DNA from 4 places in the Streptomyces sp. NPDC037410 genome. Region 4 is predicted to be linked to each of the others. Evidence: riboswitches for the same ligand, from Rfam matches in the RefSeq annotation. Region 4 holds a riboswitch; each other region holds the start of a gene.
The links. Region 4 has a riboswitch for cyclic di-AMP ahead of ACZ7HT_RS06250 (LysM peptidoglycan-binding domain-containing protein). Riboswitches for the same ligand answer to the same signal wherever they lie in the genome.
Positions count from the first base shown of each region.

Region 1: it holds a riboswitch for cyclic di-AMP, as region 4 does, so the genes downstream of both, ACZ7HT_RS16365 (transglycosylase family protein) here and ACZ7HT_RS06250 (LysM peptidoglycan-binding domain-containing protein) in region 4, are expected to answer to the same signal.
Region 2: it holds a riboswitch for cyclic di-AMP, as region 4 does, so the genes downstream of both, ACZ7HT_RS27990 (M23 family metallopeptidase) here and ACZ7HT_RS06250 (LysM peptidoglycan-binding domain-containing protein) in region 4, are expected to answer to the same signal.
Region 3: it holds a riboswitch for cyclic di-AMP, as region 4 does, so the genes downstream of both, ACZ7HT_RS21770 (M23 family metallopeptidase) here and ACZ7HT_RS06250 (LysM peptidoglycan-binding domain-containing protein) in region 4, are expected to answer to the same signal.

Region 1 is NZ_JBVJWR010000008.1:301,006-308,117, reverse strand. Features, by position in the region: gene ACZ7HT_RS16385 (Ppx/GppA phosphatase family protein) at 165-1,079, opposite strand; gene ACZ7HT_RS16380 (DUF501 domain-containing protein) at 1,076-1,615, opposite strand; gene ACZ7HT_RS16375 (FtsB family cell division protein) at 1,634-2,104, opposite strand; gene eno (phosphopyruvate hydratase) at 2,192-3,478, opposite strand; gene ACZ7HT_RS16365 (transglycosylase family protein) at 3,814-4,530, opposite strand; cyclic di-AMP (ydaO/yuaA leader) riboswitch at 4,534-4,707, opposite strand; gene ACZ7HT_RS16360 (transglycosylase family protein) at 4,965-5,990, opposite strand; gene ACZ7HT_RS16355 (cytochrome P450 family protein) at 6,085-7,112, opposite strand, start outside.
Region 2 is NZ_JBVJWR010000019.1:50,319-57,430, reverse strand. Features, by position in the region: gene ACZ7HT_RS28005 (DNA gyrase/topoisomerase IV subunit A) at 1-1,824, opposite strand, end outside; gene ACZ7HT_RS28000 (M16 family metallopeptidase) at 2,006-3,361, shown strand; gene ACZ7HT_RS27995 (M16 family metallopeptidase) at 3,388-4,755, shown strand; cyclic di-AMP (ydaO/yuaA leader) riboswitch at 4,954-5,117, shown strand; gene ACZ7HT_RS27990 (M23 family metallopeptidase) at 5,130-5,900, shown strand; gene ACZ7HT_RS27985 (GntR family transcriptional regulator) at 6,092-6,775, shown strand.
Region 3 is NZ_JBVJWR010000012.1:233,056-240,167, reverse strand. Features, by position in the region: gene ACZ7HT_RS21800 (phosphorylase family protein) at 1-639, shown strand, start outside; gene hpnH (adenosyl-hopene transferase HpnH) at 647-1,672, shown strand; gene ACZ7HT_RS21790 (aspartate aminotransferase family protein) at 1,669-3,054, shown strand; gene ACZ7HT_RS21785 (helix-turn-helix domain-containing protein) at 3,129-3,758, shown strand; gene ACZ7HT_RS21780 (DUF6126 family protein) at 3,777-3,935, shown strand; gene ACZ7HT_RS21775 (tyrosine-protein phosphatase) at 3,954-4,775, opposite strand; cyclic di-AMP (ydaO/yuaA leader) riboswitch at 5,170-5,325, shown strand; gene ACZ7HT_RS21770 (M23 family metallopeptidase) at 5,328-6,263, shown strand; gene ACZ7HT_RS21765 (SGNH/GDSL hydrolase family protein) at 6,416-7,112, shown strand, end outside.
Region 4 is NZ_JBVJWR010000003.1:185,137-192,248, reverse strand. Features, by position in the region: gene ACZ7HT_RS06275 (class II fructose-bisphosphate aldolase) at 1-153, opposite strand, end outside; gene ACZ7HT_RS06270 (SIS domain-containing protein) at 193-1,116, opposite strand; gene ACZ7HT_RS06265 (DeoR/GlpR family DNA-binding transcription regulator) at 1,292-2,098, shown strand; gene ACZ7HT_RS06260 (phosphocholine-specific phospholipase C) at 2,256-4,280, shown strand; gene ACZ7HT_RS06255 (DUF6197 family protein) at 4,383-4,985, opposite strand; cyclic di-AMP (ydaO/yuaA leader) riboswitch at 5,399-5,557, shown strand; gene ACZ7HT_RS06250 (LysM peptidoglycan-binding domain-containing protein) at 5,560-6,396, shown strand; gene ACZ7HT_RS06245 (phosphoribosyltransferase family protein) at 6,380-7,112, opposite strand, start outside.

The DNA.
Region 1 (7,112 bases), on a different contig from region 4:
TGGAAACATCGAGCGAATCGGCCTCCGCACCTGCGAAAGGGCCCTGAGACACCCCTCGGAGGGCCTAATGACCTTCCTCGGGCGCCATCAGGGCCCTTTTCCTTGTGAAGAACTTCACGAACTTCTATCGACAGGCCGTCGCCGGAGGGCTCGATAGCCGCCCGCTATGCCACGGATAGAGCGATCCCATCGAGAATGTCGTGCTCGCTGACGACGACCTCGCGGGCTCCGACGCGCTCCACGATCTCCCTGACGACGAGCGCCCCGGCGATGATCACGTCGACCCGCCCGGGGTGGATGACGGGGATCGCGGCCCGCTCGGCGTGGGTGGAGGCGAGCAGCCGGTCGGTCACCTCGGCGACCTGGGCGGCGGAGATCCGGGAGTGGTGGACCTTCTCGGAGTCGTACTCCGGGAGCCCGAGGGCGATCGCGGCGACCGTGGTGACGGAGCCGGCGAGCCCGACGAGGGTCTCGGCCGAGTCGATCGGCACGGTCTCGGCGGCCAGGTCGAGCGCGGTACGGATGTCGGCGCGGATCGCGGCGACCTCCTCGGCGGTCGGCGGGTCGTGGCGGATGTGCCGCTCGGTGAGCCGGACGCAGCCGATGTCGACGGAGCGGGCGGCCTCCACGTGCTTGTTGCCGACCACGAACTCGGTGGAGCCGCCGCCGATGTCGACGACCAGGCGCCGGTCGTCCCCGTGCAGCTCGCCGGTGGCGCCGGTGAAGGAGAACTCGGCCTCCTGGTCGCCGGTGATGACCTCGGGCTCGACGCCCAGGATCTCCACGACCCCGTTCACGAAGTCCTGGCGGTTCTCGGCGTCGCGGGAGGCGGAGGTGGCGACGAAGCGGAGCCGCTCGGCGCCCAGCTCCTTGATGACCTCGGCGTACGCGCGGCAGGCCGCGAAGGTCCGCTCCAGGGCCTCGGGCGCGAGCCGCCCGGTCTTGTCGACGCCCTGCCCGAGCCGGACGATCGTCATCCGCCGGTCCAGCTCGATCAGGTCACCCGTCTCGGGGTGGACGTCGGCGACGAGGAGGCGGATGGAGTTCGTACCGCAGTCGATTCCGGCGACCCGGGTCACTTCGCGTCCTCTTCCTTCTCCGCGCACGGGTTCACGCAGGGGCCCTTCGCCCACCACTCCGGCAGCATCGCGAGCGCCTCGTCGCCGAACGGGTTCACGCCCGGTCCGGCGGCCAGCGAGTGGCCGACGAGGACGTGCAGGCACTTGACCCGGTCCGGCATGCCGCCGGCGCTCGGGAAGCCCTCAAGGACCTCGATGGCGTCACGGCGGGCGATGTAGTCCTCGTGCGCGGCCCGGTAGGCGGCGGCGAGCTCCGGGTCGGTGGCGAGCCGGGCCTGCATCTCCTTCATGACCCCGTTGGCCTCCAGGGTGCCGATGGCCGAGGCCGCCCGGGGGCAGGTCAGGTAGTACGTCGTCGGGAACGGCGTGCCGTCGGGCAGCCGGGGCGCGGTCTCGACGACGTCCGGGTTGCCGCACGGGCAGCGGTGCGCGATGGCGCGCAGGCCACGGGGCGGGCGGCCGAGCTGGAGCTCGAAGGCGGCGATGTCCGTGTCGGTGGGCTCGGTGCGTTCGGTCTGCGGAGGGGGCGTTTCCATCTCGGATCCTGGAGTTGTTCAGTGGCGGTCGGCGTTGTCCACGCCGTCCCACAGGTTGTCGTACCAGGGGCGGTCCGCCGCGCCCTGGTCGGCGCGGGGCCGTTGCTCCGCGTCGGGGTCGTTCACGGTGAAGCCGGTCTCGCCGGGGAGCAGGTAGTGCAGGTGCTCGCGGGCGAGGCGGCGGACGTAGGCCGGGTCCTGGAGGCGGGCCTTCTCGTCCTTCAGTTCCTCGACCCGGCGGGCGGCCTCGGCGGCCCTGCGCTCCTGCTCGGCGATCTCGCCCTGCTGGGAGACGTAGCTCCGCATCGGGTAGGCGAGCGCCACGACGAGGGAGCAGACCACGAGGGCGAGGAAGGCCGCGCGGCCGGTGAGCCGGGAGCGGCGGGCCTGGCGGCGGGTCTGGGAGCGATAGACACGGGCGGCGGTCTGCTCGCCGAGCAGCCTGATCCGGGTCGCGGTCGAGAACCGGTCCCGGTTCTTCGCGGCCATGTCGTGTCGCCTCCCCTGTTCACGCGTACGTCCCCGCACACGGTACGGGACCGAGTACGGGGACGGACGGAAGCTGCTCTACGGGGTTCAGCCCCTGAAGCGCGGGAAGGCGCTGCGGCCGGCGTAGACGGCGGCGTCGTCGAGGATCTCCTCGATGCGCAGCAGCTGGTTGTACTTGGCGACGCGGTCCGAGCGGGCCGGGGCGCCGGTCTTGATCTGACCGCAGTTCACCGCGACGGCGAGGTCGGCGATGGTGACGTCCTCGGTCTCGCCGGAGCGGTGGGACATCATGCACTTGAAGCCGTTGCGCTGGGCGAGCTCGACGGCGTCGAGGGTCTCGGTCAGCGAGCCGATCTGGTTGACCTTGACCAGGAGGGCGTTGGCGGTGCCCTCCTCGATGCCGCGGGCCAGGCGCTCCGGGTTGGTGACGAAGAGGTCGTCGCCGACGATCTGGACCTTGGAGCCCAGCTTGTCGGTGAGGATCTTCCAGCCGTCCCAGTCGTCCTCGAACAGCGGGTCCTCGATGGAGACCATCGGGTACGCGGAGACGAGCTCCTCGTAGTACTCGGTCATCTCGGCGGCCGAGCGGGACTTGCCCTCGAACTCGTACGCGCCGTCCTTGTAGAACTCGGACGCGGCGACGTCGAGCGCGAGCGCGACGTCGGAGCCCGGGGTGTAGCCGGCCTCCTTGATGGCCTCGACGATGAGGTCGAGGGCGGCGCGGTTCGACTCCAGGTTCGGGGCGAAGCCGCCCTCGTCGCCGAGGCCGGTGGAGAGGCCCTTGCGCTTCAGGACGGCCTTGAGGGTGTGGTAGATCTCCGCACCCCAGCGGAGGGCCTCGGAGAAGGACTCCGCGCCGATCGGGGCGATCATGAACTCCTGGATGTCCACGTTGGAGTCGGCGTGCGACCCACCGTTGAGGATGTTCATCATCGGAACGGGCAGCAGGTGCGCGTTCGGGCCGCCGAGGTAGCGGAAGAGCGGGAGGTCGCTGGCCTCGGAGGCGGCGTGCGCGACGGCGAGGGAGACGCCGAGGATGGCGTTGGCGCCGAGCGAGCCCTTGTTCTCGGTCGCGTCCAGGTCGAACATGGCCTGGTCGATCAGGCGCTGCTCGGTGGCGTCGTAGCCGACGAGCTCCGGGCCGATCTGCTCGATGACGGCGAGGACGGCCTTCTCGACACCCTTGCCCTGGTAGCGGTTGGGGTCACCGTCGCGGAGCTCGATGGCCTCGAAGGCACCGGTGGAGGCGCCGGACGGAACAGCAGCACGGCCGGTGCTGCCGTCGTCGAGGCCGACCTCGACCTCGACCGTGGGGTTGCCTCGGGAGTCCAGGATTTCCCGGGCTACGACGACGTCGATGGACGGCACGAGCATCTCCTTTTTGGGATGTGACGCTGGATGTGACGCATGGCCGGTGCAGGGTCACCCGGCCTTGCGACAAGAGCCTAACCGGCGCGGGGGCTCCCGCCCGCCGGGCGCCCGCCCCCTGGGACGAAAAAGGACCCAAGGGCATGCATTCGGGGACGAAGACCCTCGTATCTACTGGACAGTAACCGCCTGAACCGCTGTGTCCCCATAAAGAGGTGTCCCCATAAAGGGGGGAACCCCGGTCCGGCGCGCACGGGGGAGAGGCGCGCCGGACCGGGGTGGTCACCGCGGGAGGGTCGTCGGGGCCGCGTGAGCCGCCGGACTCACGCGAACCGCCGGGTTCACTTCAGGTGAAGCTGCTGACCCGGGTAGATGAGGTCGGCGTTCTCGACGACGTCCTTGTTCAGCTCGAAGAGCTTGGCCCAGCCGCCCTTGACGTGGTGCGCCTCGGCGATCTTGCTGAGGGTGTCACCGGTGACGACCTTGTACTCGCCGTCGCCCTTCTTGACCTTCTTGCCGGTCGGCGTGGTGACGGTCTTCTTGGCGGCCTTCGGGGCCGCGCGGTGCTCGCTGCGGGTGGTCGGCTGCTCGGCGCGACGCTCCTGCTGCGGGGCGGACTGCTGCTTGGGGGCGGCCTGCTGCGGGGCGGACTGCTGCGGGGTCTCGGCGGCGCCGCCGCCGTAGGAGGCACCGGAGAGGCCGACGCCACAGCTCGGCCACGCGCCCTTGCCCTGGCCCGCGAGGACCTTCTCGGCGATGGTGATCTGCTGGGACTTCGACGCGAGGTCGGCGCGCGGGGCGTAGGCGGTGCCACCGAACGCGGCCCAGGTGGAGTTGGTGAACTGGAGGCCGCCGTAGAAGCCGTTGCCGGTGTTGATGGCCCAGTTGCCGCCGGACTCGCACTGGGCGACGGCGTCCCACTCGGAGGCGGTGGCGGCCGAGGCGGTGCCGGCGGTCATCAGCGGGGCGGCGACGGCGATGCCGGTGACGCCGACGAGGGTGACGACCTGGGTGGCCTTGGAGGGACGACGGTGTTTGCCCTTGGCGGAAAACAGCATGGGGATTCTCCTCACCGACGCCTGTGAGGTGAGCTGTCGGGTTCGGGCCGGAAAGTTGCCCGGCCGCGCGTCCTTGCGCGCGGCTTCACCCCAAGCCGGTCGTCGGCCGTCTGTCTCAACGGCCGGGCCCGGCACTTACCTTGGGTCCCCCACTCCTGCCTTCGGCGCTTGCGCGACGACTGTTCCCATCGGCCGACGGCAGGATTCGGCGTTTCGGTCGACGGGGCCCGCGGTGGCGAGCGGGACGACCGTAGACACAGACCCACCGGAAGTTCAAAGAGGCCCATTGCGGAAAAATCGGCCCTGCTTGCCCTCCGGTGGGCGGTGTTTGCGCAGGTGAGAGGTGACGGGAGCAAAGTTTGCGGACGTGACACGCCAGTTGGGACGAAGAGACCCATGTCTCACTTGCCCAGAACCGGACATAAGACCGCGAACTAACCTTCCGCCTGTACCGAACCCGTCGTCAGGTCGAGGCTCTGACCAGGCAGGATGAGGTTCGGGTCGATGCCCACCGTCTTCCGGTTGGCGTCGTAGAGCGCCGTCCAGCCTCCGGGGAGTTCGTTCTCCTGCGCAATGCCGGACAGGCTGTCACCCGGCTGCACGGTGTACTCGCCCGAAGTGTCCTGACTGTCCGTTGCGTCCGAATTCTTCGCCTCGTCAGTCACGGGCGTGGAGTCGACCTTTTCCGCGGACGTGTCCCCACCCGCCGCATGCTTGCCTGTTTCGGGTGAACTGCCCGGCTTGCCGGATTCCTCCGGTGCGGCCCCGCCCCGGTGCTTGCCGGTGCCGGGCGTGGCCGACGGCACGTCACCCTTCGGCACCTCGGACGAATCCGGCGTACCGGGCGTAACGGACGCGTCGGGAGTGCCCGGGGTCGCCGGCGTGGCGGGCGCGGCCGGGGTCGTCGTCGACGCGCCCGGTGTGGCGGAGGTCGCGGGAGCGGTCGGCGCGGCCGGGGTCGCGGACGCCTTCCCGTCCTTGGAGGCGGCCGACGGCGTGTCGCCCGCGGTGCGGTTGGACTCGGGGAGCGGCCCGGTGGGCGTCGTCGGCACCGCGGTCGGGCCGGGGTTCACACCCGTGGCCTTGCCGTCGTTCTTGAGGCCGGCGATCGGGGCGCAGGTGGCCCACTCGGTGCTGCCCTGGGCGAGCGCCTTCTCGGCCACCGCGATCTGCTGGGCGCGGCTGGCCAGGTCGGGGCTGGGCGCGTACGCGAGGCCGCCGTGCCGCTCCCAGCTGTCCTGGGTGAACTGGAGGCCGCCGTACATCCCGTTGCCGAAGTTGGCGCTCCACTGGCCGCCGGACTCGCACTCGGCGACCCGGTCCCATGTGGGGGCGTCGGCGGCGGAGGCGGATCCGGTGGCGAGCAGCGGCAGCGCCATGGCGGATCCGGTCACGCCCGCGGCGACGACGAGGGCGGGGGCCTGACGGGGGCGACGGTGTCTTCCGTTCCCGGAACGCATAGGAACGCCTTTCGCGTGACGGCTGAGACTGCCGGGAAACGTAGCCGCATTCGAACGTCCGTCACAAGTCGATGGCGCCACGATCACGCGAAGATCACATTTCTGATGGCTCGTCAGTCGTGAGGAGTGGTACGGAAGGGGAGAACTCCACCGGAAGCGTGCGCAAACCGCGCATGATGAGGCCGCCGCGCCACCGCAGTTCGGCCGGATCGGCGGCAAGTCGCAGGTCCGGCAGGCGAGTCAGCAGCGTCGCGAGCGCCGTCTGCCCTTCGAGGCGGGCGAGCGGTGCGCCCAGGCAGTAGTGGATGCCGTGCCCGTAGCCGAGGTGCTGGTTGTCGCGCCGGGCGAGGTCGAGGGTGTCGGGACCGTCGAACCGCTCCGGGTCCCGGTCGGCGGCGGCGAGCACCACGAGCACCGGGTCCCCGGCCGGGATCTCCTGCCCGCCGATGGTCAGCGCCCGCGTCGCGTACCGCCAGGTCGCCATCTCCACGGGCCCGTCGTACCGCAGCAGCTCCTCGATCCCGGTCTCCAGGAGCCCGGTCTCCCCTGCGGCGAGCGAGGCCTGCAGCCGCTCGCGCTGCCCGGGGTGGCGAAGGAGCTGGTAGACGCCGTTGCCGATGAGGTTGACGGTCGTCTCGAAGCCGGCGAACAGCAGGATGAAGGCCATGGCGGCGGCCTCGTTCTCGGTGAGGTGCTCGCCGTGGTCGGAGGCCTTGATGAGCCCCGAGATGAGGTCGTCTCCCGGCTCTTCGCGCTTGCGGTGGATGAGCTCGGCGAGATAGCCGCGCATCTTCTTCACCGACCGGGCGACCCCGCCGCGCGGGCCCCCGCCGTGCCGGATCATCATCCCGGCCCAGTCCCGGAAGTCGTCCTGGTCCTCCTCGGGCACGCCCAGGAGGTCGCAGATCGCGTAGATGGGCAGCGGGAAGGCGAACTCGTGGATGAGGTCGGCGCTCCCCCGCTCCACGAAGGAGTCGATGAGCCGGTCGGTCAGCTCCTGCACGCGCGGGGCGAACTCGGCGACCCTGCGCGGGGTGAAGGCCTTCGAGACGAGCCGCCGCAGCCGGGTGTGGTCCGGCGGGTCGATGTTGAGCAGATGCGTCATCAGCTCGGCCTTGCGCT
Region 2 (7,112 bases), on a different contig from region 4:
CTCGTCCGCCTCCAGGGAGAGGAACTCCGACAGCGGCGCGCCGCCCGCGAGGTTCGGGGCGCTCGCGGTGTCCGGCAGCTGCGGCAGGTCGATCACCGCGATCCGCAGCAGCCGGCCGGCCGAGGTCACCGCGCCGACGTCACCGCGCTGGGTCGCGGCGACCGTCGAGACGATCACGTCGTGCTTGGCCCGCCTGCCGTCCGTCACCGGCGGGAGGTGCTCGGTCACCGTGCGGGCCAGCAGGCCCGTCGAGGAGAGCAGCACCCGGCACGGGTCGTCCGCGACCTCCAGGGACACGGCGGCGACGGGCGCGCCCGCCGACTCCAGGAGGACCGTCCGCCGGTCCGTGGCGAACTTCTTGGCGACCGCGGCCAGCTCCGCGGAGACCAGCTTGCGCAGCTCCGCGTCGGAGTCGAGGATCCCGGTCAGCTCGTCGATCTCGCCGTTGAGGCGGTCGCGCTCGCTCTCCAGTTCCAGGCGGTCGAACTTGGTGAGGCGGCGCAGCGGGGTGTCCAGGATGTACTGCGTCTGGATCTCGCTCAGCGAGAAGCGCTCCATCAGGCGCTCCTTGGCCTGGGCGGAGTTCTCGCTCTCCCGGATGAGCCGGATGACCTCGTCGATGTCGAGGAGCGCGACGAGGAGGCCTTCGACCAGGTGGAGCCGGTCGCGCTTCTTGGTGCGGCGGAACTCGGAGCGGCGCCGGACCACCTCGAAGCGGTGGTCGAGGTAGACCTCCAGGAGCTCCTTGAGGCCGAGGGTGAGCGGCTGTCCGTCGACCAGCGCCACGTTGTTGATGCCGAAGGACTCCTCCATCGGCGTCAGCTTGTAGAGCTGCTCCAGGACCGCCTCGGGCACGAAGCCGTTCTTGATCTCGATGACCAGGCGGAGGCCGTGGCTGCGGTCGGTGAGGTCCTTGACGTCCGCGATGCCCTGGAGCTTCTTGGAGCCGACCAGGTCCTTGATCTTGGAGACGACCTTCTCGGGGCCGACCGTGAAGGGCAGCTCGGTCACGATGATGCCCTTGCGGCGCGCCGTGACGGTCTCGACGGTCGCGGTGGCGCGGATCTTGAAGGAGCCGCGGCCCGACGCGTACGCGTCCTTGATGCCGGAGAGGCCGACGATCCGGCCGCCGGTCGGCAGGTCGGGTCCTGGCACGAAGCGCATCAGCGCCTCGAGGTCGGCGTTGGGGTAGCGGATCAGGTGGCGGGCGGCCGCGATGACCTCGCCGAGGTTGTGCGGGGGCATGTTCGTCGCCATGCCGACCGCGATTCCGGACGCGCCGTTGACCAGCAGGTTCGGGTAGGCGGCGGGGAGCGCGACCGGCTCCCGCTCCTGGCCGTCGTAGTTCGGCGCGAAGTCGACCGTGTCCTCGTCGATGGACTCGGTCATGAGCAGCGCGGCCGGGGCCATCCGCGACTCGGTGTACCGCATGGCGGCCGGCGGGTCGTCGTTGCCCAGGGAGCCGAAGTTGCCGTGGCCGTCGACGAGCGGGAGGCGCATGGAGAAGGGCTGGGCCATGCGGACCATCGCGTCGTAGATCGACGCGTCGCCGTGCGGGTGGAGCTTGCCCATCACCTCGCCGACGACACGGGCGCACTTGACGAAGCCGCGCTCGGGGCGGAGCCCCATCTCGCCCATCTGGAACACGATGCGGCGCTGGACGGGCTTCATGCCGTCGCGGGCGTCGGGGAGCGCGCGCGAGTAGATCACCGAGTACGCGTACTCGAGGAAGGAGCCCTGCATCTCGTCGACGACGTCGATGTCGAGGATTCGCTCCTCGAACGCGTCGTCCGGCGGCGGTGTCTTCGTGCTGCGGCGGGCCATCGCGGCTGCGGCTCCTTCACCAACAAGGTTGATCTGACGCGGACCATTGTGGACCGTGCCACCGACAACGCCGACCGCGACCCGGAAGAGGGACATCACGAAGCCCCGGGAACTTCGCCAGGTGTCGGCGCGCTTGCATACAGTGGCAGGACTTTTTCACATCGCGATCGAAGGGACGTACATGCCCATGGGTCACACGGCCACGGCCGAGGCCGGCTCCGGCGGCCTGACAGCGACCGAGCACCGGTTGGCGAACGGCCTGCGCGTGGTGCTCTCCGAGGACCACCTGACCCCGGTCGCCGCGGTCTGCCTCTGGTACGACGTCGGCTCGCGCCACGAGGTCAAGGGCCGCACGGGCCTCGCCCACCTCTTCGAGCACCTGATGTTCCAGGGCTCGAAGCAGGTGCACGGCAACGGCCACTTCGAGCTGGTGCAGGGCGCCGGCGGCTCGCTCAACGGCACGACGAGCTTCGAGCGCACCAACTACTTCGAGACCATGCCCGCGCACCAGCTGGAGCTCGCGCTCTGGCTGGAGGCCGACCGCATGGGCTCGCTGCTCGCCGCCCTGGACGACGAGTCCATGGAGAACCAGCGGGACGTCGTCAAGAACGAGCGCCGCCAGCGCTACGACAACGTGCCGTACGGCACGGCCTTCGAGCGGCTGACCGCCCTCGCCTACCCGGAGGGCCACCCGTACCACCACACGCCGATCGGCTCGATGGCCGACCTGGACGCGGCCACCCTGGAGGACGCGCGGAACTTCTTCCGCACGTACTACGCCCCGAACAACGCGGTGCTGTCCGTCGTCGGCGACATCGACCCGGTGCGGACGCTCGCCTGGGTCGAGAAGTACTTCGGCTCCATCCCCGCCCACGACGGCAAGCCCGAGCCGCGCCCCGGCGATCTGCCCGAGGTCATCGGCGAGCAGCTGCGCGAGGTCGTCGAGGAGGAGGTCCCGGCCCGTGCGCTGATGGCCGCCTACCGCCTGCCGCACGACGGCACGCGCGCGTGCGACGCCGCCGACCTGGCCCTGACGGTCCTGGGCGGCGGGGAGTCCTCCCGCCTGCACAACCGCCTGGTCCGCCGCGACCGTACGGCCGTCGCCGCCGGCTTCGGCCTGCTGCGGCTCGCCGGGGCGCCCTCGCTCGGCTGGCTGGACGTCAAGACCTCCGGAGGCGTCGAGGTCCCGCAGATCGAGGCCGCCGTCGACGATGAGCTCGCCCGGTTCGCCGCCGAGGGCCCCACGCCCGAGGAGATGGAGCGCGCCCAGGCCCAGTTGGAGCGCGAGTGGCTGGACCGGCTCGGCACCGTCGCGGGCCGCGCCGACGAACTGTGCCGGTTCGCCGTGCTGTTCGGCGACCCGCAGCTCGCCCTGACCGCCGTCGACCGCGTCCTGGACATCACCGCCGACGAGGTGCGCGAGGCCGCCGCGGCCAAGCTGCGCCCCGACAACCGCGCGGTGCTCGTCTACGAGCCCCTGGCGACCGAGCAGAGCGACCACGCCGACGGCGATGACGAAGAGGGAGCGGACCAGTGACCGACGCCGCCGCGTCTTTGACGAGCATGGACTTCCACCCGCAGCCCCAGCCGGGCACCGCGAAGCCGTGGGCCTTCCCGGCCCCGGACCGCGGCACGCTGGACAACGGCCTGACCGTGCTCACCAGCCACCGCCCCGGCCAGCAGGTCGTCGCCGTGGAGCTCTTCCTGCCGGCCCCGCTGGACGCCGAGCCCGCCGGTCTCGACGGTGTCGCGACCATCATGGCCCGCGCGCTCTCCGAGGGCACCGACCAGCACAGCGCCGAGGAGTTCGCGGCCGAGCTTGAGCGCTGCGGCGCCACGCTCGACGCGCACGCCGACCACCCGGGCGTACGGGTCTCCCTGGAGGTCCCGGTCTCCCGGCTGCCCAAGGCGCTCGGGCTGCTCTCCGAGGCCCTCATCGCCCCGGCGTTCCTGGACACCGAGGTCGAGCGCCTGGTGCGCAACCGTCTCGACGAGATCCCGCACGAGACGGCCAACCCGGGGCGCCGCGCCGCGAAGCAGCTCTCCAAGGAGCTGTTCCCGGCCGAGTCCCGGATGTCCCGGCCGCGCCAGGGCACGGAGGAGACGGTCGCCGCGATCGACGCCGCCGCCGTCCGCGCCTTCTTCGAGGCGTACGTCCGGCCCTCCACGGCCACCGCCGTGGTCGTCGGCGACCTGACCGGCGTCGACCTCGACAAGGTCCTCGCCGAGACGCTGGGCGCCTGGGAGGGCGAGCCGGCCGAGCCGCTCCCGATGCCGCCGATCACCGCCGACGACACCGGACGGGTCGTCATCGTGGACCGTCCCGGCGCCGTTCAGACGCAGCTGCTGATCGGCCGGGTCGGCCCCGACCGCCACGACGGCGTGTGGCCGGCCCAGGTCCTCGGCACGTACTGCCTCGGCGGCACCCTGACCTCGCGTCTGGACCGGGTCCTGCGCGAGGAGAAGGGCTACACGTACGGCGTGCGGGCCTTCGGCCAGGTCCTCCGCTCGGACGCCGAGGGGAACGGCGCGTCGATGCTCGCCATCAGCGGATCGATCGACACCCCCAACACGGGTCCGGCGCTCGACGACCTGTGGAAGGTGCTCCGCACGCTCGCCGCCGAGGGCCTCACCGACGCCGAGCGGGAGACGGCCGTGCAGAACCTGGTGGGGGTGGCGCCCCTCAAGTACGAGACGGCGGCCTCCGTCGCCGGGACGCTCGCCGACCAGGTGGAGCAGCACCTCGCGGACGACTACCAGGCCCAGTTGTACGCGCGGCTTGCCGAGACCGGCACCGTCGAGGCGACGGCCGCCGTGGTCAGCGCCTTCCCGGTGGACCGGCTCGTCACCGTGCTCGTCGGCGACGCGGCGCAGATCGCGGAGCCGGTGCGCGCGCTCGGCATCGGTGAAGTGACCGTCGTGACGGGCTGATTCCGGTCCTGAGACGACAACGGGAGGGCCCCGACGGCATAGTTCGTCGGGGTCCTCCGCTTTGTCCGTATTGCGATCAAGGTGATTGTTTGCCCTGTGGTATGTCTTACAAAAGACGTGTCCGGTTGGTGATTGAAAGACGATCCGCATAGCGTCGGTGCGGCTGTTCGTCAGTGCACGTGCCGCAACCGCGGCATCGGACAGTCATCGCCGAGTCCCCGTCAGGCGCGAGCCTGGGGAGCCGGGGACCCACATCGTCCCTGGGGTGAATCGGGCGCCTTCGTCTCGTGCGGAGGGGCTCGTAGGAGACCTTCCTGCTCCGAACCCGTCAGCTAACCCGGTAGGCGAGAAGGAAGGAAAGGATCAGCCTCTACATGGCGTTCACCCGTGCCACCGGGAAGCATCGTGGTCCGAGCCGGATGGCGCGCCGCAGCGTGGGCATCGCCGGCGTCGCGACGCTCGCCACCACCGGCGTCATCGGAACCCTCGCCTCCCCGGCACTCGCCGCCGACACGGACGACCGCTCCGTCGAGGACACCGGCCTCACCCAGGTGATCACCGAGGACTCCCTCGTCGACCCGATCAACGCCCAGGCCACCGCCCAGGAGCAGGAGGCCGTCGAGGCCATCGCCAAGGAGAAGGCCAGGGCCGAGGCGAAGCGCAAGGCCGAGGCCCGCGCCAAGGAGATCCGGGTGGAGCGCGAGCGCGCCGCCCGCGAGGCCGAGCGCCGCCGCCTCGCCTCCTTCCAGGCCCCCGTCGCCGGCTCGTACGTCTCCACCGGCTACAAGAGCAGCGGCTCGCTCTGGTCCTCCGGCAGTCACTCCGGCATCGACTTCCACGCCGCCTACGGCACCCGGGTCGTCTCCGTCGGCTCCGGCACCGTCGTCGAGGCCGGCTGGGGCGGCGCGTACGGCAACAACATCGTGATCCGGATGAACGACGGCACGTACACGCAGTACGGGCACCTCTCCTCCATCGGCGTCTACGTCGGCCAGACCGTCGAGCCGGGCCAGCAGATAGGCGTCTCGGGCTCCTCCGGCAACTCGACCGGCCCGCACCTCCACTTCGAGGCGCGCACCAGCCCCGAGTACGGCTCGGACATCAACCCGATCGCGTACCTCCGCGCCCGCGGCGTGAACGTCTGACCCGTACCGCCATCGCGTACCGCGTCGCAAAAGCCCCGGCTCGTACTGAGCCGGGGCTTTTCGCTGTCCAAAAGACTTCCATGGATTCCGCCGGGGCATCGGAAATTCCGGCGGGCTGCAATAGAGTCGAAGATCGGCGCAGAACAGGCGCCACTCGAATTGTCTCGCGCGCACCAAGGCGGAGGTCGGACATGCGCATTCCCGCGCACTCGGTATGCACGGCGATCCGGGACGACATCGTCTCCGGCGTGTACGAGCGGGGCGGTCGGCTGACCGAGGAGCAGCTAGCCCGCCGGTACGGGGTCTCCCGGGTCCCGGTCCGCGAGGCGCTGCGCACCCTGGAGTCCGAGGGCTTCGTCGTCTCCCGCCGCCACGCGGGCGCCCACGTCGCCGAGCCGACCGAGCAGGAGGCCGCCGACCTGCTCGACATGCGGGCGCTGCTCGAACCGCTGGGCGCCGCCCGGGCCGCGCAGCGGCGCACCGAGGCGCACCTCAAGGTGCTGCGCGGCCTGGTCAGGCTGGGGCAGGAGCGGGCCAGGCGCGATCAGGGCGAGGACCTGCGCTCGCTCGGCGGCTGGTTCCACGAGACGCTCGCGCAGGCCTCAGGGAGCCCCGCCCTGACGGCGCTGCTCACCCAGTTGCGGCACAAGATCGCCTGGACGTACGTCGTGGAGCAGCCCGCCCAGCCGGTGGAGGCCTGGGCCGAGCACGGCGCGATCGTGGACGCCGTGGCGCGCGGGGACGCCGAGCGGGCGCGGGCGCTGACTGCGCTCCACGCGGAACGCTCACTGCCGCTACACCGGCTCAAAAGGCTGGAGCCGGGCCGTGTGAGGGTTTCGCAACACGCCGTCAACACGGCGAGTGCCCGGAATTAACACCCGCACCGTATACAAAGAAAAGGCATCCGGCCCGGAATTCGCGCCGGGTTTTCCGTGCTGCCCGAAATCGTGACCGGGGAAATGCGTATGGCCGTGGGGGGGGGGGGGGGGGGGGGGGGGGGGGGGGGGGTGGGGGGGGGGCGGGGGGGGGGGGGGGGGGGGGGGGGGGGGGGGGGGGGGGGGGGGGTACTTACGTCCCCCCCCCCCCCCCCCCCCCCCCCCCCCCCCCCCCCCCCCCCTCCCCCCCCCCCGCCCCCCCCCCCCCCCCCCCCCCCCCCCCCCCCAACCACCCCCCCCCCCCCCCCCCCCCCCCCCCCCCCCCCCCCACGGCCAT
Region 3 (7,112 bases), on a different contig from region 4:
CCCCTGCTGATCGCCTGCGCGCTCGGCATCGAGCAGTTCGCCCTGCGCAGCGGGGAGCGGGGCGCCGCGCCGGGCCCGGTGACCGTCCTGCGCACCGGCATGGGGCCGGACCGGGCCCGAAAGGCGGTGTCCCGGGCGCTCGGCGAGGAGCCCTGGCGGGACGCCGCGGTGATCGCCTCCGGCTTCTGCGCGGGCCTCGCGCCCGGCATGCACCCGGGGGACCTGATCGTCGCGGACGAGACCCGCGGCCCCGACGGCACGACCCTGTGCACCGGGACTGAGCTCCTGGTGAAGGCCCTGGTCAAGGCGGTGCCCGGGCGCGCCGTCCACACCGGGCCGCTGATCGGCTCCGACCACGTGGTGCGCGGCCCCGAGCGGGCCGCGCTGGGCGCGGGCGGCGCGATCGCCGTCGACATGGAGTCCGCCGCCACGCTCCGTACCGCCCGGGCCGCCGGAGCGCACGGGGACGGGCCGGACGCCCGCCCGGTTGCGGCCGTCCGGGTGGTCGTGGACGCTCCAGAACATGAGCTGGTGCGGATCGGCACGGTACGCGGGGGAATATCAGCCTTCCGTGTCCTTCGTGCCGTCCTTCCCGCTTTCTACGAATGGCACCGTTCTTTGCTGCTCCCCAGGAGGTGAACGAGTTATGGCCATGCCGCTCCGTCAGTCCGTCCGGGTCGGGACCTACCTCTTCGAACAGAAGCTCCGCAAGCGGGACAAGTTCCCGCTGATCGTCGAGCTGGAGCCGCTCTACGCCTGCAACCTCAAGTGCGAGGGCTGCGGAAAGATCCAGCACCCGGCGGGTGTCCTCAAGCAGCGCATGCCGGTCGCCCAGGCGGTCGGCGCGGTCCTGGAGTCCGGCGCGCCCATGGTGTCCATCGCGGGCGGCGAGCCCCTGATGCACCCTCAGATCGACGAGATCGTACGTCAGTTGGTGGCCCGCCGGAAGTACGTCTTCCTCTGCACCAACGCGCTGCTGCTGCGCAAGAAGCTGGAGAAGTTCACCCCCTCCCCGTACTTCGCCTTCGCCGTGCACATCGACGGGCTGCGGGAGCGGCACGACGAGTCCGTCGCCAAGGAGGGCGTGTTCGACGAGGCGGTGGCGGCCATCAAGGAGGCCAAGCGGCGCGGCTTCCGGGTCACCACCAATTCGACCTTCTTCAACACCGACACCCCGCAGACCATCATCGAGGTCCTCAATTTCCTCAACGACGACCTCCAGGTCGACGAAATGATGATCTCGCCCGCCTACGCCTACGAGAAGGCCCCCGACCAGGAGCACTTCCTCGGCGTCGAACAGACTCGCGAACTGTTCAGGAAGGCCTTCGCCGGCGGGAACAGGCGCCGCTGGCGGCTCAACCACTCGCCGCTCTTCCTGGACTTCCTGGAAGGAAAGGCGGACTTCCCCTGCACCGCCTGGGCCATTCCCAACTACTCCCTCTTCGGCTGGCAGCGCCCCTGCTATCTGATGAGCGACGGATACGTCCCCACGTACCGCGAACTCGTCGAGGACACCGACTGGGACAAGTACGGCCGCGGCAAGGACCCGCGCTGCGCCAACTGCATGGCGCACTGCGGCTACGAGCCCACCGCCGTCCTCGCCACCATGGGCTCCCTCAAGGAGTCCCTGCGCGCCGTCCGCGAGACGGTCTCCGGGAACAACAAGTCATGACCGGCGGGTTCGACCTGCGGGCGCTGCTCTCCGAGCGCGGCGCGGAGCGGTACGAGCTGCACGCCAGGTACCTCAACCACCAGCTGCCCCGCATGCTGCACACCATCGGCTTCGACAAGGTCTACGAGCGGGCCGAGGGCGCCCACTTCTGGGACGCCGACGGCGTCGACCACCTCGACATGCTCGCCGGCTTCGGCGTGATGGGCCTCGGACGGCACCACCCCGTCGTCCGCAAGGCCCTCCACGACGTCCTGGACGCCCAGCTCGCCGACCTCACCCGCTTCGACTGCCAGCCGCTGCCGGGCCTCCTCGCCGAGCGGCTGCTCGCCCACAGTCCGCACCTCGACCGGGTCTTCTTCGGCAACAGCGGCACCGAGGCCGTCGAGACCGCCCTCAAGTTCGCCCGGTACGCCACCGGGCGGCCGAGGGTCCTCTACTGCCACCACGCCTTCCACGGGCTCACCACCGGCTCCCTCTCGGTCAACGGCGAGCAGGGCTTCCGCGAGGGCTTCGACCCGCTGCTGCCGGACACCGCGATCGCCCTCGGCGACCTCGACGCCCTGGAGCGGGAGCTGCGCCGGGGCGACGTGGCCGCCTTCGTCGTCGAGCCCATCCAAGGCAAGGGCGTCCACGAGGCGCCACCGGGCTTCCTCCGGGCCGCGCAGGACCTCCTGCACCGGCACGGCGCGCTGCTCGTCGCCGACGAGGTCCAGACGGGCCTCGGCAGGACCGGCGACTTCTACGCCTACCAGCACGAGGAGGGCGTCGAGCCGGACCTGGTCTGCGTCGCCAAGGCGCTCTCCGGCGGCTACGTGCCGGTCGGCGCCACCCTCGGCAAGGACTGGATCTTCAAGAAGGTGTACTCGTCGATGGACCGGGTCCTGGTCCACTCGGCGAGCTTCGGATCGAACGCGCAGGCCATGGCCGCCGGGCTCGCCGTCCTCTCGGTCATGGAGGACGAGGACACCGTCGCGCACGCCCGCCGGATCGGCGACCTGCTCTCCGGCCGTCTGAAGGAGCTCGTGCCGCGGTACGAGCTGCTGCACGAGATCCGCGGGCGCGGCCTGATGATCGGGATCGAGTTCGGGCGGCCGTCCTCGCTGGGCCTGCGCGGGCGCTGGACGATGCTCCAGGCGGCCCGCAAGGGCCTCTTCGCCCAGATGGTCGTCGTCCCGCTGCTCCAGCGGCACAGGATCCTCACCCAGGTCTCCGGGGACCACCTGGAGGTGATCAAGCTGATCCCGCCGCTGATCATCGACGAGGCGGACGTGGACCGGTTCGTCACCGCCTTCACCGCGGTCATGGACGACGCCCACGGCGGCGGCGGGCTGATGTGGGACTTCGGGAAGACGCTGGTCAAGCAGGCGGTCGCGCAGCGCTGACACGATCGCGACGCCGGTTTTGCCTCTGAGGCAAGAAATTTGCCTCAGAGGCACGAACCTGGCGGAATGGACGCATGGACCACGTCCCCGGGGACACCTCCCCGGACCCCGCCCTCACCGCCGTCCTGCCGGACGTCGCCCCGCAGCTGCGGGCCCTGCGCCGCCGCCGGGGGCTCACCCTGGAGGCCGCCGCCCAGCGGGCCGGTCTCTCTCCGGCCCACCTCTCGCGCCTGGAGACGGGGAACCGGCAGCCCTCGCTGCCGATGCTGCTGGCCCTGTCCCGTATCTACGGTACGACGGTCTCCGAGCTCCTGGGCGAGACGCCCCCCGAGCGCGACCCCGTCGTCCGGGCCGACCGCTCCGAGCCCGTCGAGGCCGACGGCTGGATCTACCGCCAGGCGGGCGGCGCCGGTCGCGCCCTCCAGTGCCTGCGGGTGCACGTGCCCTACGCCACCCGGGCCGACATCGTGCGGGTCCACCCCGGCGAGGAGTGGATCCACGTCCTGGAGGGCCGGGTCCGGCTCGCGCTCGGCGACGCCGTCCATGTCCTCGATCCCGGGGACAGCGCGCACTTCGACTCGCTGACCCCGCACCGGATCGGCGCCGCCACGTCCGGCGGGGCCGAGCTGCTCTTCGTCCACACGCTGATGCAGAGCCCCGCCGCCGACCTGTGCCTCGGCGACGGGACCCCGCATCGGCGCTGACGTCCAGAAAGGACCGACATGTCCGAGAAGTCAGTACGACCGGTCACCGGCGAGGAGCGCGGTGAAGGCAAGTTCCCCAAGGGGCTCGTGCTCCGTCTCTTCGCCTATCTGATCGCGGGCCACCTCTTCGCCGGCTTCCTCTACCTGCTCTTCACGCTCGGCGCGCAGGGCCAGTAGGGCGTACGGGGGCAGGCGTCACGCCTCCGTGAGCAGGCGCTCCCGCAGCCGCTCGCGGGTCTCCGGGGCCAGCTTCAGGCCCTCCGCGAAGTAGGCGTCCACCGAGCCCCAGGTCGTCTCGATCGTCTCGAACGCGGCCCGCAGATACTCCACCCGCGCGTCGAACAGCGGGCTCAGCAGCTCCATCACCTCGGGCGACATCGCGTCCGGGGAGGTGGAGCTGCGGCGCACCTTGTAGCGGCGGTGCGGGGCGTTCGACTTCACGTAGTCGGCCTCGATCGCCTCCCGCTCGACCCCGACCGCGAGCAGGGTGATCGCGATGGCGACCCCGGCCCGGTCCTTGCCGGCCGCGCAGTGCAGGAGGGCCGGGACACTCTCCTCCGCCATGGCGTGCAGGAGCCGGCTGTGCTCCTCGGTCCGCTCCAGCACGTTCTTCCGGTACGAGCGGGACATCCGGGCGGCCGCCTTGCCGTCGCCGAGGACCTCGCGCAGCTGCGCGATCTCGCCGTCGCGCACCAGCTTCCAGAACTCCTTGCCGTCGGCAGGGTCGTTGAGGGGTATGTTCACGTTCTGCACGCCGGGCAGCTCGACGTCGGGGCCCTCGATCCTCCGGTCCGACTCGTTGCGGAAGTCGAAGACGGTGTGCAGGCCGAGCGAGGCGAGGAAGGCGGCGTCGTCCTCCGTCGCGTGGGCGAGGTGGCCGCTGCGGAAGAGGCGCCCGGGGCGGACGGCGCGCCCGTCCGTCGTCGGCAGGCCGCCCACGTCCCGGAAGTTGCGGACCTCCGCCAGCTCGGGCTCGTCGGATTCGGCGGGCGGGACCTGCGGCAGCTGCTGGGTCACGGCTGCTCCTGTTCTGTAGATCGGTTCCTGTGTCCGGTGGATCGGTTCCTGGGGCAATCATCTCGGGTGGGGGCCCGGAGGCGCACCCCCTCGGACGGGAATGGGCGATCTGTCCGTATTGAGAGCTAAGAGGTAACCCGCCCTGGTTGCAGGGGAGATGAGGATTCGCGCGTGAGCAGCGTCATAACCGTGACGGACCGTGCCTGATCGTCTTTTCCAAATACCCCCCGGGAAAAGGAGATCGAGGGGCCGCCGTCGACGGAGGGTGACCGGAATTCCGCCCGGAAATCAAGAAATCCCGGAGTGCGTGAAAACCGTGGCTTGTTCACGCCGACCCCACTCGTCTAGCGTCGCGCTCACTCCGGACGGACCGCCGAATCCTGCCACCGACCGGAATCCGCACTCACCGGTAGAAGGCAGGAGCGGGGGAACCAGGTAAGTCGCCGATCCCTCGAAAGGACGGCTCGGGGTGAAGTCGCGTACTGCACGCGGCCGGACATCTCCAGTCCGAACCCGACAGCTCACCTCGCAGGCGCCGGAGAGGAATTCGCCATGCCCGCGAAGGGTAAGCACCGCCGCACCAAGTCCAACCGCCTGACCCGTGGCCTCGCCGCCGCCGGCACCGGCGGCGCCGTCGTCGCCCTCCCGCTCCTCGGAGCCACCGGCGCCCACGCCGCCACCCCGGCCGCCGCTCCCGCGCAGGCCGTCGCCCAGGTGAAGGCCGCCGCCGTCGAGGCCGCGCCCGCCACCGCGAAGGCCGCGCCGAAGACGTACTCCGTCGTCCGCGGCGACTACCTGTCGAAGATCGCCGCCGAGCACCACCTGGCGGGCGGCTGGCAGAAGCTCTACAAGGACAACCGCCAGGTCGTCGGCGGGAACCCCTCGCTGATCCTGCCCGGCATGAAGCTCACCCTCGGTGCGAAGAGCACCGCCGGGGCCGCGCACCACGACTGGCAGTCCTCCGGCAAGAACGGCGACACCCAGCGCGCCTCGCGCAGCAGCGAGCGCACCTCGGCCCCGGCCGCCCCCGCGCCCGCCGCGCCGTCCGCCGCGCCGTCCTCGTCGGCCGCGCCGAGCTCCTCCGGCTGGGTCGCCCCGATCGCCGGTGCCGGCATGTCGACCCCGTACCACCAGGCCGGCTCCATGTGGTCCTCCGGCTACCACACCGGTGTCGACTTCATCGCCTCCACCGGCACCCCCGTCCACGCGGTCGGCCCCGGCACCGTCTACTCCGCCGGCGACGGCGGCGCGTACGGCAACCAGGTCGTCATCCAGCACGCCGACGGCACCTTCTCGCAGTACGCCCACCTGTCCTCGATCTCCGTCTCCGCCGGCCAGGCCGTCACCGGCGGCCAGGAGATCGGCCTCTCCGGCGCGACCGGCAACGTGACCGGCCCGCACCTGCACTTCGAGATGCGCACCGGGCCGGAGTACGGCTCCGACATCGACCCGCTGGCGGCCCTGCGCCAGCACGGCGTGAGCATCTGACGACACGTCACCCCCCGGATGCCCGGCACACCCGTGCCGGGCATCCGGCGTATTCCGGTTTGGCGGAATCTTTATCGGTGGCATATGTCACCCTGCGTCAACCCTTCCTTACGGTCGCGTAGGTCCCATCCCAAAGGGAAGGATGTGCTCCCGTGGCAGACGATTCGAGATCAACAGACAAGAACGCATTCGGGTCGTACGCGGCGATCGGTGACAGCTTCACCGAGGGCGTCGGAGACCCCGGGCCCGACGGGACGTACGTCGGCTGGGCGGACCGCTTCGCGGTGCTGCTCGCCGACCAGCTGCCGGAGCACGACGGCTTCCGGTACGCCAATCTCGCCGTACGGGGGCGCCTTCTCGACCAGATCGTGGCGGAACAGGTCCCGCGGGCGAAGGAACTCGCCCCCGACCTGGTGACCTTCTGCGCGGGCGGCAACGACATCATCCGCCCCGGGACGGACCCCGACGACGTGGCCGAGCGCTTCGAGCGCGCCGTCGCCGACCTGAGCTCCGCCGTCGGCACCGTCATGGTGACCACCGGCTTCGACACCCGCGACGTGACCCTGCTCAAGCACCTGCGCGGCAAGATCGCCACGTACAACGGGCACGTCCGGGCCATCGCGGACCGCTACGGCTGCCCGGTCCTCGACCTGTGGTCGCTGAAGTCCGTCCAGGACCGGCGCGCCTGGGACGACGACCGGCTGCACCTCTCGCCCGAGGGACACACCCGCGTCGCCCTGCGCGCCGCCCAGGTCCTCGGCATGCCCGTGCCCGCCGACCCGGACCAGCCCTGGCCGCCGGTCCCGCCGCGCGGCACCCTCGAGGTCCGCAAGGACGACATCCACTGGG
Region 4 (7,112 bases):
CTCGCTGATCTGGAGGATGACCGGACGGTCGGCGTTCTCCGCGCCGGCCACGATGGCCTGGGCGTGTTCGAGCTGGAGGACGTTGAAGGCCCCCACTCCGGTGCCCGCGGCGCGGGCGCGGCGGACGATCTCGTCGGTGGGCGTCAGCGGCACGGTGCTTCTCCCGGGTGGTGGGCGGGCGCGGGGCGGCGGTCAGGCATGGACGTCGGTGAGGACGACGGAGCGGGTCAGGTTCCGGGGGGTGTCCGGGTTGAGCCCCTGGGCCTCGGCGACGGCGACGGCGAGCCGCTGGGCGCGGACGAGGTCGGCGAGCGGGTCGAGGTCGCTCTCGGCGAGGGTGCCGCCGACCTTGCGCACGTCGTCCGCGAGTCCGGCGGGCAGGGTGCCGAAGCCCCAGGTCACGCGGCCGGGGCCGGTGATGCTGATCGGGCCGTGGCGGTACTCCATGGCCGGGTACGCCTCGGTCCAGGCACCGGCCGCCTCGCGCATTTTGAGGCCCGCCTCCAGGGCGAGTCCGTAGGTCCAGCCGGTGCCGAGGAAGGTGAACTGCTCGGCCGTGCGCACGCTCTCGTCAAGCGGGGAGTTGAGGGCCTGCTCGGCGTCGCGTGCGGCGTCCTCGACGGTGGCGAGTCCCTCGGGGAGGGCGTCCTCGGCCTCCAGGTGCGCGCGGAACAGGGCGAGGACGGTGGTCGCGAAGCGGGTCTGGACGACGGACTCCTCGTCGGCGAAGTCGAGGACGGCGACCTCGTCGGCGAGGTCCATCACCGGGGTGGTGGGGTCGGCGGTGATCGCGCCGGTGGGGACGGTGCCGCGCAGCCGGGACAGGACGGCGAGGACCTCGCTGGTGGTGCCGGAGCGGGTGATGGCGACCACCCGGTCGTAGCGGCGGCCGTAGGGGAACTCGGAGGCGGCGAAGGCGTCGGTCTCGCCGTGGCCGCCGGACTCGCGCAGCTCCGCGTAGGCGAGGGCCATGAACCAGGAGGTGCCGCAGCCGATCACCGCGACCCGCTCGCCGCGTCGGGGCAGGGCCGCGACGTGCTGGGGCAGGGTGCGGGCCGCCTGGCGCCAGGTCGCCGGCTGGGAGGCGATCTCCATGGCGGTGCGGGTGGTGGTCATGCCGATCTCCTTGCAAGAAGTGTGCGCGATGATGACGGAAGTTGCTTGAAGACGCGCCCATTCAAGCAGAAACATGCATCCTCTTTCCAGATCTCGCCCCTGTCGGCGGCTAGAATCGGACGCGCGCACGAGCGGGGTGGTCATGCGGGCGTGGCCCCGGTGGAGGGAGGGACCCATGTCCAAGCACGAGCGGTGGAACACGCTCCTGGAGCTGCTCGCGGCTTCGGGGAAGCTGGAGGTGGAGGAGGCGGCGACCGCGCTCGACGTCTCCGCCGCCACGATCCGCCGGGACCTCGACGAGCTGGCCGAGCAGCAGCTCCTCGTCCGCACGCGGGGCGGAGCGGTCGTGCACGGCGTGTCGTACGAGCTGCCACTGCGGTACAAGTCGACGCGGCACGCGCCGGAGAAGCGGCGGATCGCCGAGGCGGTGGCGGATCTGGTCGCGCCCGGCGAGGTCGTCGGGCTCAACGGCGGCACGACGACCACGGAGGTCGCCCGGGCACTCGCACTGCGGTTCGCGAGCGGTCGCGCCGAGACTCCGGGCACGGCGGTGCCCGCCGGGCCCGCGCTGACCGTGGTGACCAACGCGCTCAACATCGCGGGCGAGCTGGCGGTGCGTCCGCAGATCAAGATCGTCACCACGGGAGGGGTCGCCCGCCCGCAGACCTACGAGCTGGTGGGCCCGCTGACGGTCGGGGTGCTCAAGGAGGTCGTGCTCGACGTGGTGGTCCTCGGGGTCGACGGGGTCGACGCCGAGCTCGGGGTGATGGCGCATCAGGAGGACGAGGCGAGCATCAGCCGGCTGTTCGCGGAGCGGGCGAGCCGGGTCGTCGTGGTGACCGACTCCTCGAAGATGGGCCGCAGGGCGTTCGCGCGGATCTGTGGTCTGGACCGGATCGACCTGCTCGTGACCGACACCGGCCTCGCCCCGGAGACGGCCCTGCAGCTCACCGAAGCCGGGGTGGAGGTTCTCACCGTCTGACGCATTGGTCTGACGATGAACCAATTCAGGGCCCGGCGCCTACGGTCCTCCGCGTATTCACACAGTAATTACCGCGCGGCTGTATACCTTTAAGCTGCCCTCCCCCATCATGTCTCCGACGTGCCGCTGGGGCACACCGTGACAGGAAGGGCGGGGCATGATTCCCATCAGCCGCAGGGGATTCGTCGGGATCGGCGCGGGGCTCATGGCGGGAGCCGCACTGCCGCCGCTCCGGGCGTCCGCCGCCGCGAGCAGCGCGACCGGCACCCTCGCGGACGTCAAGCACGTGGTGATCCTCATGCAGGAGAACCGCAGCTTCGACCACTACTTCGGCACCTTGAAGGGCGTCCGGGGCTTCGGCGACCGCGCCGCCGGCAACATCCCCGGCGGCTGGGGCATGTTCAACCAGCCCAACTGGGGCGGCCGCCAGTACCCCTGGAAGCTCAGCGACACCCCGTCCGCCGGCGGCGTCGACGGCGAGACCCTCGCGCAGTGCAACGGCGACCTGCCGCACAGCTGGACCTCGCAGCACGCCGCCTGGAACAAGGGCCGCCTCGACAACTGGGTCACGGGCGTGGGCAACACCCGGTCGCTCGGCCACCTCGACCGCGGGGACATTCCCTTCCACTACGCGCTCGCCGACAACTACACGATCTGCGACGCGTACTTCTGCTCGACGCTGAGCGCCACGGGCCCCAACCGCACCTTCCTGTGGAGCGGGAAGGTCGACGCGTCCAGCAAGGACGGGGGCGACGAGTCGGGCCTCACCTGGGAGTCGTACGCCGAGGCGCTGCAGCGCGCCGGGGTGAGCTGGAAGGTCTACCAGAACGCCCAGGACAACTACGGCGACAACGGCCTCGCGTACTTCAAGAAGTTCACGGACGCGCGGCCCGGGGACCCGCTGTACGACCGGGGCATGGGCTCGGTCCCGAAGGTGACGGGCTCGACGCCGGACGACATCGCCGCGGCGATCCGCGCCGACGTCGTCGCGGGGACCCTGCCGCAGGTGTCGTGGGTGGTCGCGAGCGAGGCCTTCTCGGAGCACCCGTACGCCCCGCCGGGCGACGGCGCCCACTTCGTCGACCTCGTCTACCGCGCGCTGGCCGCCGACGCCGAGGTGTTCGACTCCACGGTGCTCTTCCTCAACTACGACGAGAACGACGGCTTCTTCGACCACGTGCCCCCGCCGGTCGCCCCTCCGGGCACCGCGGGCGAGTACATCGACGGCGTGCCGATCGGCCTGGGCTTCCGCGTCCCGATGATTGTCATGTCCCCGTGGACTCGCGGAGGCTGGGTGAGCTCCGAGGTCTTCGACCACACCTCCGTGCTGCGCTTCATGGAGAGCTGGACGGCGGCGCTCGGCACCCCGGCGACCTGCCCCAACATCAGCGCCTGGCGGCGGAAGGTCACCGGCGACCTGACCGGGGTCTTCGACTTCGCCAACCCGGTGTACGGAGTGCCTGCCGGCCTTCCCTCCACGGCGAAGGTGATCGGGCAGGCGACCTGCGGCCCGCTGCCGAACCCGGCCCCGCAGAACAACGCGCTGCCCGCGCAGGAGTCCGGCACCCGCCCGGCGCGCTCCCTGCCGTACCAGGTGAACGGCAACCTCGACCGCTTCGAGTTCGGCGCCGCGGGCAAGATCCTCGCCTGGTTCTCGATGACGAACCAGGGGGCCGAGGCCAGGCGGTCGGCGCACTTCTCGATCCACCCCCACCAGTACCGGGACACCGCCGCCTGGCAGTACACCGTCGACCCCGGCGACACGGCCACCGACTACTTCAACATCGGCCTCGGCTCGGGCTCGGGGAAGTACGACATCTCGATGATGGGCCCCAACCGCTTCCTGCGCCGCTTCATCGGGGACGCCTCCAAGGCGGGCAAGGCGATCGAGGTGGCCGCCCGGTACGCACCGGAGTCGGGTACGGGCAAGACGGCCCTGTGGTTCAAGATGACCAACACCTCGGCCGGGCCCGTCACCTTCACGATCCGCTCGAACGCCTACCGCTCGGACGGCCCGTGGACGTACACGGTGCCGGCGAACTCCAGCCGCGAGGACTACTTCAACGCGGTGGCGTACAACGACGGCTGGTACGACTTCACGATCCTGGCCGACATCGACGGCACCTGGTCGCGCCGGTACACCGGCCACATCGAGACCGGAGCCGCCAGCGTCAGCGGCTGATCCCGCGGAGCCGGGCGGCGGCCGCGCCGCCCCCGCCCGGCCCCCGGTGCGACGTCAGCGGCCGGCCCCGGCGTCACGTCAGCGGCCGGCCCCGGCGCCACCTCAGCAGCCGGCCTCGGCCGCGCGCCGGACCGTGGCGTCGAGGAGGGCCACCGCGTCGGCGGCCGTACGGCCGGGGGCCCGGTTCCACGGCCCGATCAGCTCCCGCCAGCCGCGCGCCCGGAGCTCGGTCATGATCCAGGCGGCCGCCTCGTTCATGGTCTCCGCGCTGCCGTAGCCGAGGCGGTGGGCGGCGAGGAGGGCACCGCAGACGCACCGGGCGCCCCGTGCGTCGCGCAGCTTGTACGGGGCGTTCTGCCAGCCCCACTCCGTCAGCACGAGGCGTGCGTAGCCGAGGTGCACCGAGGGGCGGAGGTCGGCCTGGCCGATGCGGCGCCAGGTGTGCAGCCGGTCCGGCAGTACGGCTCCGAGCCGTCCCGGGATCCGGCGCTCGGCGGGCAGCTCCGGCGGCAGGGCGGCCAGCGCATCTGCCACGAGCCGGTCGACCGGCACGCTCAGCAGCTTCCGCCAGCCCTCCTCCGCGGGCGGCGACTCCTCGGCGGCGGTCCAGTCCGTGACGATCCGCTGCCAGGCGGCGGTCTCGAAGAGGGCGGCCGCCTCGCGGTCGAGGGCGTCGGGGCTGAGCAGGGCGGTGGAGGGCGGCATGGGGATGTCTCCTGGGTCGACTGACTCCATCGTTCAAGACAAATGTCGGTTTTGCGACTTTTACCCCCGCGCGGAGTGTCACCCACACTCACACCCACATCACCCCATCCCCCCTCGACGAACGCCCCACCCAAGGCAATTTCCCCCCATTTACTCACGAACGGAATTACGCACCATATAGGACATTGCGGTCCGGGTGACGCGACTCACTCAGGCGACCAGGCAATCCGGCCGCCCCCTCTCCCGCCCCATACCGGGCAAGGAAGTTCGACGCCTCCCGCGCGGCATCGATCTTGAATTCCCCGAATTCCGTGATCCATTTCCCGGGACCCGAGAACCACTCCCCTTGTTATCCGTCGCATTACTGGCCTACGGTCACCTCCATTCGAGCGGAACGCCCAATCCTGCCGCCGCTCGGTAAAACTCCCTTTTCACCCGACGGCAGGAGCGGGGGACCCACGAATACGCCGGTCCGGATTCCGGAACGGCTCGGGGTGCAGCCGCGTGCGCGCGGCCGGACATCTCCCGTCCGAACCCGACAGCTCACCCCGCAGGCGCCGGAGAGGAAACCGTCATGCCTGCTCACGGTAAGCACCGCCGTCACCGCCGCGGCCCGATCTCCCGCCGTCTCGCCCTGGTCGGCACGGGTGGCGCCGCACTCGCCCTGCCGCTCGTCGCCCCGGCCGTCGCCGACGCCGCACCCGTGTCCGGCGCCCCGGAGATCGCCGTACAGTCCGTCGCCGCTCCGGTCGCGGCCAAGGCTCCCGCCACCCCGGCCACCGCGCACACGTACACCGTCGTGAGCGGTGACTCGCTTTCCCTGATCGCCCACAAGAAGGGAATTCACGGCGGCTGGAAGAGCCTTTACCACGCCAACAAGAGCGTCGTGGGTGACAATCCGTCACTCATTCGCCCCGGTCTCGAACTGACGATTCGTCGGGATTCCGTGAAGGCCGCCCCCGCGAAGGCGAAGACGAAGCCGGCCACGCCTGCCGTCGCCGCCGGGACGGGCTCCTCCGCCGCCGCGGCCGTTCCGGCCGTCGCCGCCCCCGCCGCCGTCAAGGCTGCTCCCGCCGCCGCGACGAACTACGCCGACAACCTCGACGGCTGGATCCGTGAGTCGCTGGCCATCATGGGCCAGCACGGCATCCCCGGCTCCTACGACGGCATCTACCGCAACGTCATGCGCGAGTCGTCCGGCAACCCCCAGGCCATCAACCTCTGGGACTCCAACGCGGTCGCCGGCACCCCCTCGAAGGGCCTGCTCCAGGTCATCGAGCCGACCTTCCTCGCCTACCACGTGCCCGGCACCTCGCTGGACCTGTTCGACCCGGTCGCCAACATCACCGCCGCCTGCAACTACGCGGCCGACCGCTACGGCTCCATCGACAACGTCAACTCGGCGTACTGATCCCCTCCCGCCGGAAGTGCTCGGCGAACCAGGAGGTGGCGAGGTCCGCCACCTCCTCCAGGGCGCCCGGCTCCTCGAAGAGGTGGCCGGCGCCGCCCACCACGGCGAGCCGGTTCTCGCACTGCAACAGCGCGAGGGCCCGCCGGTTGAGGTCCAGGACCATCGCGTCGGCGCCGCCCACCACCAGGAGCGTCGGGGCACGCACCCGGGCCAGGTGGTCGGCGGCCAGGTCCGGCCGGCCGCCGCGCGAGACGACGGCACTCACCGGGGACTCGGGATCGGCGGCCGCCCACAGCGCGGCGGCCGCGCCCGTGCTCGCACCGAAGTACCCGAGCGGCAGCCCCGTGCTCTCGGGCCGCCCGGCGAGCCAGTCCGTGGCCCCGGCGAGCCGCCCGGCCAGGAGCGGGGTGTCGAAGACGTGCGCCCGGTCCACCGCCTCCGACTCGGTCAGCAGGTCGAAGAGCAGCGTCCCGAGACCCGCCCGGTTGAGCTCGGCGGCCACGGCCCGGTTCCGCGGGCTGTGGCGACTGCTGCCGCTGCCGTGGGCGAACAGGACGATGCCGGCCGCGCCCTCGGGCACCGCGAGCCGCCCGCTGAGGGTGACGCCGTCGACCGGGATCCGTACGTCCGTGTCCTGCACGACGGGGTCCCGCGCTGCCCTGTTCCGGTCCAGGCAGTCGATGACCTCGGCGTCCGGGGTCTGCGAGAAGTCCCGG